Regions from separate parts of the Pseudoalteromonas sp. SG41-5 genome, predicted to be linked through region 3. Evidence: predicted binding sites of a transcription regulator. Region 3 holds the regulator's gene; each other region holds the start of a gene.
The links. The regulator sigma-54, encoded in region 3, starts transcription at its own class of promoters, with help from an activator protein. The targets are predictions, from matches to a motif close to GTTGGCACGNNNNTNGNNT.
Positions count from the first base shown of each region.

Region 1: a site for sigma-54 is predicted at 1,198-1,216, ahead of fliE (flagellar hook-basal body complex protein FliE). Genes of this name have one in related genera too.
Region 2: a site for sigma-54 is predicted at 2,864-2,882, ahead of H5232_RS18515 (BON domain-containing protein). Genes of this name have one in related genera too.

Region 1 is NZ_JACJFH010000010.1:59,356-63,297, forward strand. It holds gene fliF (flagellar basal-body MS-ring/collar protein FliF) at 1-806, opposite strand, end outside; gene fliE (flagellar hook-basal body complex protein FliE) at 827-1,159, opposite strand; gene H5232_RS04605 (sigma-54 dependent transcriptional regulator) at 1,338-2,816, opposite strand; gene H5232_RS04610 (PAS domain-containing sensor histidine kinase) at 2,813-3,925, opposite strand.
Region 2 is NZ_JACJFH010000090.1:12,716-16,657, reverse strand. It holds gene H5232_RS18530 (DUF4153 domain-containing protein) at 1-464, opposite strand, end outside; gene H5232_RS18525 (tRNA1(Val) (adenine(37)-N6)-methyltransferase) at 523-1,221, opposite strand; gene srmB (ATP-dependent RNA helicase SrmB) at 1,298-2,530, shown strand; gene H5232_RS18515 (BON domain-containing protein) at 2,935-3,258, shown strand; gene H5232_RS18510 (alpha-amylase family protein) at 3,433-3,942, opposite strand, start outside.
Region 3 is NZ_JACJFH010000074.1:9,232-13,173, forward strand. It holds gene hpf (ribosome hibernation promoting factor) at 1-128, opposite strand, end outside; gene H5232_RS16785 (RNA polymerase factor sigma-54) at 157-1,653, opposite strand; gene lptB (LPS export ABC transporter ATP-binding protein) at 1,720-2,445, opposite strand; gene lptA (lipopolysaccharide transport periplasmic protein LptA) at 2,442-2,975, opposite strand; gene lptC (LPS export ABC transporter periplasmic protein LptC) at 2,965-3,519, opposite strand; gene kdsC (3-deoxy-manno-octulosonate-8-phosphatase KdsC) at 3,516-3,942, opposite strand, start outside.

The sequences.
Region 1 (3,942 bases), on a different contig from region 3:
CCATCTATTTTATCTAGATATTCTTGTTCACGTTTACGTTCAATATCGTATTCTTTACGTGAGCGAGCAGCTAACGCACTTTGCGATCCTGAATTAAGTAATCGGCCATTTTGGTCTGTTACAGTTACTCGTGACGGCTCTAAACCTTGCACTGCTGAACCAATAATATCAACAATGGCGTCCACTTCTTCACTACCGAGCATACGACCACGTTTTAAAGTTAATACAACTGTTGCGGATGGTTTTTTCTCACGACGAGCAAAAACATTTTCTTTCGGGATTGCCAATAATACTTTAGCACGCGTGACATTTTGTAGTTCCTCGATCGTGCGCGCAAGTTGTTGTTCACGACCGTGCTTTAAACGTTCACGCTCTAAACGCTGACTAACACCAAAACCCATATCTTGCATGATAATATCAGTACCCGAGTTCGGCGCTTGCTCAATACCTTCGCGGGTCATTAACAATTTAATATTTTGATATTCATTTTCAGGAACAGAAACCACATTGCCATCAAGTTGATAGTCAATTTTTTGTGCATCTAAAAAATCGAGCGTTTGAATTAGCTCTTCCGTTGGCATTTTTCCAAGTGGACGCATATCTGGTTGACGTGCCCAAATAATCACAAAAATAGCGATCGCTAAACAAATCGCTAATGCAATAATTAAAGTGACCTGACGTAATACATCAACGCCGTTTAATGCACTTAAATAGCCTGACTTTTGTTCTTGTTGATCGTCATTATCAGTTTGGTCGATACCGCCGCCGGCCAAAGCAAGATCTGTTGATTGATTAGATTGCGCCACAATAATTCTCCACTACCTAGTTAAACAGGCATGTTCATGATTTCTTTATAGGCTTCTACAAGTTTGTTACGAACTTGTACAGTGGCTTCAAAGGCAACCGATGATTTTTGTGATGCGATCATCGCATCCGCTAATGACACATTTCGGTCGCCCATTTCAACCGCTACGACTTTTTGTTTTGCATCAGCTTGAAGGCCATTCACGGTATTGAGTGCATCACTTAACAAATCGCCAAATTGGGCGCTCGAAGTAGGCTGCGCCTGCGTCGGTAATTTGTTTACTTGATTACTACGACCAGCTTCGAGAGCCATAGATTGCATTTCTTGAAATAATGCGCTGTTTTGAATTTTCATAATTGTCTCTGACGATGCAGTTTACTAATAACTTAATAAAGCACAAAGCATGCCAACTAATAAATTAATTAATATCAATAGCTTGAGATGTGTTTTTGTTGTCAGAGTTTTGACAAGTTTACGCCCAGCAAGGCTGAGCGTAAATTAAATAGTGAAGGAAAACAAAAATTATAGAGGCTTAAGCAGGTAAGGTGATCCCCAAATCACGCATTTGTGCCAATTTATAACGTAATGTTCGTGGGCTGATCCCTAATGTTTCAGCTACATCTTTACGCTTGCCTTGACAACGATTTAGGGTCTCTAAAATAATTCTATGCTCTTTATCTTTAAGTTCATCTTTGTAACTTCCCGAATCCAAGCTTGGTAATTCTTCACGCAGCTGATTGCGTTCTGCTGTCGCTTTTATTGCTGGCGCTTGCAGATCATAATAAGCATCATTAGTTGGTGAACTTGTAACCGCCGAAGTAGTGTTTTCTGGTGCTGAATTAACCGGCACTAAACTTGCTGATAAAGCCGCAGTTAGAGGAGTCTGGGTTAAATTTTCAATAAAAATAGCACTTTCGTCAATCATATCACCGTGGCGTAATATCAACGCACGCTGGATCACATTATCCAGTTCACGCACATTACCTGGCCAAGTATGAGCTAATAATTTTTTCTCTGCCGGTTCGCTAAGTACAGCGATAGGCTCTTTGCTTTTATTGAGATGACGTTCAATTAAATGCTTTGCCAACACGACAATATCGCCTGGACGTTGACAAAGTGGACGCCACATCAACGGAAATACATTTAACCGATAATATAAATCTTCTCTAAACTGGTGCTTAGCCACAGCCTCTTTTAAATCACGGTTACTGGTAGCCAAAATACGCACATCTAGCTTAATAGTTTTGCGACCACCTAAACGTTCAACTTCGCGTTCTTGTAATACACGTAGTAACTTAGCCTGTAGGCCTAAATCCATCTCAGTGATTTCATCAAGTAAAATTGTGCCACCTTGTGCTTGCTCAAATTTACCCGGACAAGCTTGAATCGCACCAGTAAACGCGCCTTTCTCGTAGCCAAATAATGTAGCTTCGAGCATATTTTCAGGGATCGCAGCACAGTTTATTGCGACGAATGGCTGCTCTGCGCGATCTGATTTATCATGGATAAAGCGTGCGAGTACTTCTTTACCTGAGCCACTAGGACCAAGCACCATCACACTGGCATCCGATTTAGCAACCCGACTTGCAAGTTCTAATAGCTGAATGCTACTCGGATCGGCGACAATCGGGCCATCAGTTTCTTTTTCTGGCTCAGGTAGATAGCGGCTTACCATATTAAGTAGCACTTCGGGCGCAAACGGTTTGGCCATATAGTCAATTGCCCCTAACCGCATAGCCTCAACAGCATCATCAATAGTCGCATACGCTGTCATCATTAAAACCGGTAGATCAGGGTAATTAAGATTTATGCTGCGCAGTAAATCAAGACCACTCATCGCGCCCATTTGCACATCGCTCACGACCAGCGAAAAGCTGTCTTTTTTAAGTAGCACCATAGCTTGCTCGGCACTGTCAGCCGCAACGCAATCTATTCCAGACATTTCAAGCGTATCAATCAAGGCTTCACGAAGCCCTGCATCATCTTCAACCACTAAAATCGTGTTGTTCATATTGCCTCCGCCGATGTTGACTTTGTACAAATAGGTAACAGTAAACTAAAGCAGGCTCCGCCTTGAGCATTGTTCGTTACTGCAACTCGTCCTTGGTGTGCATTTGCGACTGAACTAACTACCGCTAAGCCTAAACCTGTGCCTTGGCTTCGGGTAGTAAAAAATGGTTCAAATAATTTATCAAGTAAGCTTAAATCGACCCCAGGGCCATTATCACTTACAGTAATACACACTAGCTCGGGGTCACTCGCATCCCGCTGCGCACTTAATTGAACGAGTGCATTACTGCCAATGACTTGAATACTATTGTGAATAAGATTTTGAATGGCACTGGCAAGCGCAGTTTTATTGCCCATTATCTCGATATCAGGCTCAGGTAAACTGACCTGAAGTTCACTATTATTAAGTGCGACCATAGCATCAGCGCCAGTTTTCACTTCAGTTAATAATTGCTGCATGGAAACATGTTCAACAACTTGCTGATCGCCACTTTTTGCGAACAACAACATATCGTTTACTTGGGTTTCGAGATCTTTTAAACGCGACATTAACTTAGTATGAAAATTGCCTCGCGAGCTTTCGGGTAACCGCTTTGAACCTAAATTAGCGGCATACAAAATCGCAGCAGACAGTGGTGTTCGCACTTGATGTGCCAAAGATGCCACCATTTTACCCAATGCACTTAAACGCTGCATATGTGCAACGCGTGTTTGTAGACGACGCGTTTCGGTTAAGTCAGTCATTAAGATTAATTGCCCTGGCTCTGGCGCTAATGCCGTTATTTCTAACTTAATTAAGCGTCCATCTTTTAGCGATACTTCATGGCCATCATCTTGTTGGGGCCGAAACGAGCGCTGGATCACACTGAACCACTTTTCACCTTCGAGTGGCTCCCCTAGCATGTCTGTTGCAATTTGATTAGCTTTAGCGATCAAACCGCGACCATCAAGCACCACAACACCCGCAGGCATTGTATCTACTAAATGACTTAACCAACTGGCTTGCTGGCGTAATTCACTTAACTCACCAATGTACTCTTCTTGCAGTAAACATGGGTTATACTGGGTCGCTGTGATAAATTGTGGTTTTAAGACATTAGCTAAGGCCATAATGCATTCTCGTTTAC
Region 2 (3,942 bases), on a different contig from region 3:
CAGAAAATTAAAACGAATAACCAACACTCTGCAAATAAAATAAAGTTACGCCATGAGAGCTTGAATAATTGGCTATAACTAATTGCTTCATTACCAATCAGTTGTTGGATATACATAAGTGCTTTAAAGCTGGCAATTAAGGCTGTGAATATAAAAATGGCCGTTAAAGCATCGTTATTAACCAGCGCAATAGGGTATTGCTGAGCACCAATATAAGCACCAAGGAGTGATAACAACAGACTAAATGGTAACAAGTAACTAAGCAGTTTTTTAATATTAGCTTGCTCTACAGCAAGTAAAGTCAGTAGCACAAAACTAATGGTAAAAGTAACTAAAGAAAACAACCAAACTGGCTCTGTCGCAGGCCATAGCTGATTTTCAACACTACGATATAACAAAGTAAGAACAATGCCTTGCACTAAGGAAAGTACAAAAATAAAAGGTTTAGGTAGTTGATTATCCATATCTATCACTGAGGTTTTTCACCAGTGTGCGATAAATGTACCTGTTTTTCAATGATGATTACATTTTCAAGTAAAAGTCTTTACATAAAGCTATATACTCATCGCTATATTGAGCCCCTTGACCATGAATCGTTAAACTGGTCAGCTCGCATTCTTGCATCTGATAAGCAAAGCACATTAAGCTCCTGCTCGGCGCTTTAGTGGCAGTAGTTTGTACTAAACAATGGCGCACTAAATACAAACCTTGTAATTGCGCTTGTGCAATAAACAACTGCGCTTCTGGGCAAGGTAGGATCACATTTAAAAAAGCATTTTGGTGACTAAGGTGTTTGAACGCAGTGATTAACTCACTAAAACTTAAGCTATCTGTATGACGTGCGGTATTACGAGCTAAGTCCTGCCCTTTTAAACTGGCATTAAAATACGGAGGGTTACTGATCACAACATCAAACTCAGTTGTGGTGGTTACTTGCTGAATAGCTTTTTGCATCAATTTAATATCGGGCCATGAGCTATTTGTAAAATTTTGCTGCGCATCAGCACATGCATTGGCATCAATTTCAACAGCATTAACCTGCATAGTTGGTTTGCGTTGCTTGCACATTAATGCCAACAACCCAGTACCTGTGCCAATATCAAGTAACCGCTGTGAAGTAGTTAAGTCAGCCCATGCACCGAGTAAAATTCCATCCGTCGAGACCTTCATCGCACTGCGCGTTTGCGCTACTTTAAATTGTTTAAACACAAAGCCTGACATTTTTTCACCTTTTCATTCACCAACTGGCGGATAGCGCGTATAATTACCAGCAATTGTCCTCTATTTTTGACACTCTATGCAATTTTCTGATTTTGATATTGATAACAAGATACTACAAGCCGTTGCTAAAATGGGTTACGAAACCCCAACTAGCATTCAACAACAAGCGATCCCTGAAGCGCTGCAAGGCCGTGATATTTTAGCCTCCGCACCAACCGGTACTGGTAAAACAGCGGCATTTTTGATCCCGGCGATTCAATACTTACTTGATTTCCCGCGTCGCGAGCCTGGTTTTGCCCGTGTTTTGATCATGACTCCAACGCGCGAGTTAGCTTATCAAATTCATGAACAGTGTGAACTACTTGCTAAAGGCACTAACCTTAAAATTGGTGTTGTTACTGGCGGTATTAACTACGGTACGCATAAAGAAATTTTTGAAAAAAATAACGATATATTAATCGCCACACCAGGGCGATTAATGGAATATTTAGAAACCGAAAACTTTCATGCCGAAAACGTCGAGATGCTTATTTTAGACGAAGCAGACCGCATGTTAGACATGGGCTTTCGTAAAGAAATGATGCGTATTTGTGAAGAAGCAAAAAATCGTCGTCAGTGCTTTTTATTCTCAGCCACTCTTGAAGGCGATAGCGTTGAACGATTTGCAGAGCAAATTTTAAAAGATCCAGCCCTATTAGAAGCTGAATCTTCACGTAAAGAAAAAGCTAAAATCCACCAATGGGTACACATTGCTGATGATTACAACCATAAATTAGCAATGTTGGTTGAAATACTAAACAGTGAAGACTTAAGCAAAGCTATTGTGTTTGTTAAAACCCGTGATCGCCTAGAAACATTAGTCGGCGAGCTGACCAATGCTGGGGTTCGCGCAGCCTGGTTACGTGGCGAGATGCCACAAGACAAACGCATGAAGGCAATGGAAAATTTCCACAGTGGCCGTACAAGAATATTAGTTGCGACTGATGTTGCCGCCCGCGGTATTGATGTGGCTGATATTAGTCATGTGATCAACTTTGATATGCCACGCACAGCAGACGTGTATGTTCACCGTATTGGCCGCACTGCTCGCGCAGGTAAGAAAGGCATTGCAATTTCGTTAGTAGAAGCCCATGACATTGCAGTATTAGCAAAAATTGAACGCTACATTGAGCTGCGCCTTAAACGCCGTGTTGTTAAAGGATTTGAGCCGCGTCATAAAGAAGCTAAAGCGCCAATCAAAAAACATAAAGATCCGGTAAAAATCAAAGCCCGTAAAAAGGCCAAAGCAAAAGCCAAGAAAAAGAAATAATTCATCTGCTTTGACGCTACATAAAAAGCCGAGACTTATCATAGTCTCGGCTTTTTACATTCAGTTTTACCTACTCGCAGTAAGTTATTAAACCCTCTCATAGCAGTCATGCAAATTAATTATCTTGTGCTCCCCATTTAGCTTGCTCATTACAAGCTTGCAGCTACGACCATCACTTAACAAAAAATATATTGCATCGCTATAGCTGCACTAAACAGCAACTACAAATCTAAATTAGTTAGCTAATCGCCGTACTTTTTACTCAGTTGAATGTAAAAAATTCCAAAAACATTACCCGAACTTAAAATACCCCTTCAATTTCAATGCGTTAAAGTTGGAATAAATATTGTAACAGTAAGCTTACTATTCACTAAACACATACAATAGATGTTATGAGGGAAATCATGGACCGCTTCAAATTAACTGTATCATTGGTATCACTATGCTGTGTATTTTTACTCGCCTGCGCAACGCAAGTCAGTGCAGCCACTAGTACAATTATGATCAGCAGCGTTTCTCCTCAACCAACACTACAGCAGACTATAATTGATAAACTGCGCAGCAATCCAAACCTAAACCTCTCGCAACTGCGAGTACACGTTGATGGCAACAAAGTAGCCATTTATGGTCTAACCGAAACCGGCTTTGAACGCGCACTGGCACAAAAGTTTTTAGAAAACACCCAAGGTGTGGCAATTATTGAAAATAAAATGCAGGTGAGAGATTGAAGAGTTTAAAGCTGCTAGGCTAAAGATTAAAGAGTTAAAGCAACTGATTTTCTGGTGATTCAACTTAGGTTTACTTAAAACACAGAAAACGCAAATCTCCAGAACATGACTTACAAAGTAAAATCCCAGCTAAACGCATACTTATGGTTTAGCTGGGGTTTAGCTGTAATAAAATTAGAAATTGCGTATTTCTACCGTTGAATTATTAAACTCAAATTTATTAATTTTGCCGCATTGAGCAACATGATTAGTACTAGCATAAGGGGGGTTTGCTTGCGCGATATTGCCCTCCCAGCCCTGACCATTTTTAATAAACGCTTTTACCTCAAACCATCCATTAACCGCTTTGCTGCAATCCATATCAACATCAAGCAGCCAATAATGTTCACCCCAAATATTCAGTGGTGTAACACCAAATCCATCATTAGCAACGGTTTTTTCTGCTCCCCAAGTTGCTGGCCAAATATTAGTTGTCCAATCGGTTGCGGTCCCTTGCGCCTCAATACTTTGGCCCGTTTCAATACCATACCAATCTAGGTAATTATCGTTTGCTTTCCAAGGACTGGTAGTGGCACTTTGCAAATTATTATGGCGAATTGTCATAGCACATTCATAGTTGCTTGTTTGGCAGTTACGCCCAAGGTTTGTGTTTGCATAAACATGGTCAATCCCGCCGCGAATAAA
Region 3 (3,942 bases):
ACATCAAGAATGACATGGACATTATTGATATGATCAAAATGCCTTTCAAGCTTGGCAAACTTATTGTTTACATAGTCTCTTAATGAATCAGTAATTTCTACATGACGACCAGTTAAATTTAGTTGCATAAGCATTTTCCTCTTGTGATTTTACGCCTTAAATCAAACTTTTACGTTGATTTGACGGTGGAATAGCCAGCGACTCGCGGTATTTTGCAATAGTCCGTCTAGCTACTTTGATACCTTGCTCTGCCAATATATCTGCAATCTTACTATCACTCAATGGTTTCGCTGAGTTTTCTGCACTGATCAATTTTCTGATCAATGCTCGAATGGCTGTCGATGAGCATTCGCCGCCGTTCTCAGTACTTACATGGCTCGAGAAAAAATATTTTAACTCAAATATACCACGAGGGGTATGCATGTATTTTTGGGTGGTTACACGAGAAATTGTTGATTCGTGCATCTCAACCATTTCGGCAACGTCGTTTAGTACCATAGGGCGCATGGCCTCAGGGCCATGCTCAAAGAATCCTTGCTGCTGTTTAACAATGCAGTTGGTTACTTTGAGTAACGTCTCGTTACGACTTTCTAGGCTTTTAATAAACCATTTAGCTTCTTGCAAATGCGAGCGTATAAATTGGCTGTCAGTGCTTGATTTTACAGAGCGTGACATCGCCGCATATTGGCTGTTCACTCTAATTTTTGGCATGCTGTCTGGATTGAGTTCAACCACCCAGCGACCTTTAATTTTTTTCACCGAAACGTCAGGAATAACATACTCTGATTCTTCGCGTACTATGGTATCCGCAGGCTTTGGGTTAAGGCTGTGGATCAGTGTCATTACTTCTTTTAGTTCATCTTCTTTAAGCTTAGTCTTTTTCATCAAAGTGCGATAGTCACGACTAGCTAATAAATCGATATGATCAGTTAAAATCATTTTTGTCTCGCTAATCCAAGGAGTTGCAGGATCAAATTGATTTAATTGAATACATAAACATTCTTGTAGGCTGCGCGCAGCAATACCAACAGGGTCAAACAACTGAATGCGTTTTAACACTGCTTGCACTTCGTCGAGTTCGATTTCTTCTTCGTTATTACCTTGATTTAAGCTTTCTGCGATGTCTTCGCAGCTCAAGGTTAAAATACCTGAATCGTCAACGGCTTCAACAATGGCAATGGCAATGGCTTCATCGGTTGGACTAAAAGGTGTGAGTTGTAATTGCCACATTAGATATTCGTGCAAGGTTTCAGTTGAGGCACCTTGATAAATTGACTCATCTTCAGGCATTGGCCCAGATGACGTATTTGGCGCAGCACTCATGTATTCGTCCCAGGTGACGTCCATAGCCATTTCGTCACTTAAGGTCTCTTTACTTAATGCTTCGCTACTTTCTTGTTCATATTCGCTTGGCTTGTCGTCTGCTGATGCGCTAACGGTTAAGTCATCGTTATCTTGTTTTTGTTCGTTTTTACCAGCCGTGTCGTCTGAATATTCATGTTCTTCTAGCTCTAACAATGGATTGCTGTCGAGCGCTTCTTGAATTTCTTGCTGGAGATCCAATGTACTGAGTTGCAATAAGCGAATTGCTTGTTGCAGCTGTGGTGTCATTGTAAGTTGCTGGCCCATGCGCAGCTGGAGTGATTGCCTCATGTATCTCTAACAATCCTTTTATTGTTATCATCGTTAAGTCTAGCAGATACTTAGCCGAGCGTGGCTTTATAGCCTAAATTGCTCGCCCAGGTAAACATCGCGGACTGTTTGGTCGGCGAGTACATGCTCAGGGGTACCTGATGCAATTAACTCCCCATGAGAAACTATGTAGGCTTTTTCACAAACATCAAGGGTTTCTCGTACATTGTGGTCGGTAATAAGCACGCCAATACCACGGTTTTTAAGGTGTTCAATAATCTTCTTTATATCTAACACTGAAATAGGATCAACGCCAGCAAAAGGCTCATCAAGTAAGATAAATTTTGGGTTTGCGGCTAAAGCGCGTGCAATTTCAACTCGACGACGTTCACCGCCAGATAATGCCATACCTTGGCTGTCGCGGATATGTTGAATGCTAAACTCATCAAGTAAGCTGTCGAGCGCTTCTTCTCTGGCTTGTTTATTCAGCTCTTTACGAGTTTCTAAAATAGCCATCAGGTTTTGATAAACAGTTAATTTACGGAAGATGGATGATTCTTGTGGCAGGTAGCCAATCCCTAACCGTGCGCGACTGTGCATTGGCAGTAAGGTGATGTCATTATCATCAATACTGATTTTACCTTTGTCGCTTGGAACTAAACCCACAATCATATAAAAGGTGGTGGTTTTACCAGCGCCATTAGGACCCAATAAGCCAACAATGCTGCCTGCGCTAACTTCTAAACCCACGCTTTTTACAACTTGGCGACCTTTATAGCTTTTTGCTAGAAATTCAGCTTTTAATGTACTCATGGCTGCCCTTTAGATTTGTCTTTTTTACTGTCTACTGGTACCAAAATGGTGTGCACACGATCGCTTGAGCTTGCGCCTTTTTCAGCACTGATCAGTTGCTGGTCCATATCATAGGTAATGCTTTTGGCATTGATTTTTTGACCTGCCTGAGTGACTTGTGCATTGCCAACCAAGGTTAAATAGCGCTTAGCGACATCGTAACGGACTTCATCAGCACTGGCACTCATTACTGTGCCATCAGTTTGTTTTTCTTCAAAGTAAGCCGGACTGCCAGTTGCGACAAGTAGTTGTTTGTTATCGCCTAAATCTTCGCGCTTATGGACTTCAAGTCGATCCGCTTTGATACGGCGGTTACCATGAATGATTTCAACATTTTTTTCAAAAATACCGATATTGTCTTTCAGTTGGGCAAGCTGCGTGTCAGCACTGATAGAGACTTGATCTGCAGGTGGTGTCGTATTTTCAGCAAAGCTTGCAAAAGCAATGAATAAGCTTGGTATAACAAGCAAGTGAGCAAATTTATTGGTCATAATATATGGTTCGCGTATGGTTAATTAGTTCTACCACTTCGGCTTTTAAGTCGGCATGGAGACCGCGCCCAGTGATTTTTAAATTTGGTCCGATTAATTCAACTGGTTGTTCTGAACTCATGGTTTGTAGTTCAATATCAACCTGAATATTATCTGCGTTTATATGTTCAATCATGGCATTATTGGTCAGGTTTTTAGCAACCACATTACCTTCTAAAATTAATTGATGATTTTCATATAAGGTGGCTTCATCGGCATTAATTTGCCACGTCTGCTGTTGATTATAGAGTGTAAAAATAGGTTGTTCAAAGTAAGTGAACCCTAACTGTTGGTAGAGTTCCATTTTTGCAGCTGTTACTTTGTGGCTAATTTTACCTTGTTCATCAAATGCGGTTTGTTTTAATGCCACCGCAGTATAATCAGGTTTTGCTATTATATCTTCTTGGTGTTGTTTTATGGCGGTACTTTGATAAAAATACGGATACCACAGCCATACCATGCAGCCGACAAATAATACGCATAATATTAAACGCGCACTATTCATGAGCTCGTGCCTTCGCTGGTTAATGATTTACCATTTTCGAGCATTAATAAATCAGTGAGTTCACGCACCGCCCCAAAGCCACCAGGTAGCATGGTTGTATAATGTGAAATGCGTTTGATTAGTGGATGCGCATCATTTACTGCCACCGCAAAACCAACCAATTCCATTACCGGCAAGTCAGGTCCGTCATCGCCTATGTAAGCTATTTGTTCATCGCTTAACTGCAATTTATCCTTGAGCTGTTGATAAGCTTGCAACTTGTTTTCTTGGCCTTGGTAAATATGCGGTACTGTCAGGCTAGTCATCCGTTGCTGAACTATCTGTGAATGACGACCGGTGATCACGGCAACTTCAAAACCGCTATTGATCAGTGCTTTGATACCAAAGCCATCTTTAGTATTAAACGCTTTGAGTTCTTCACCT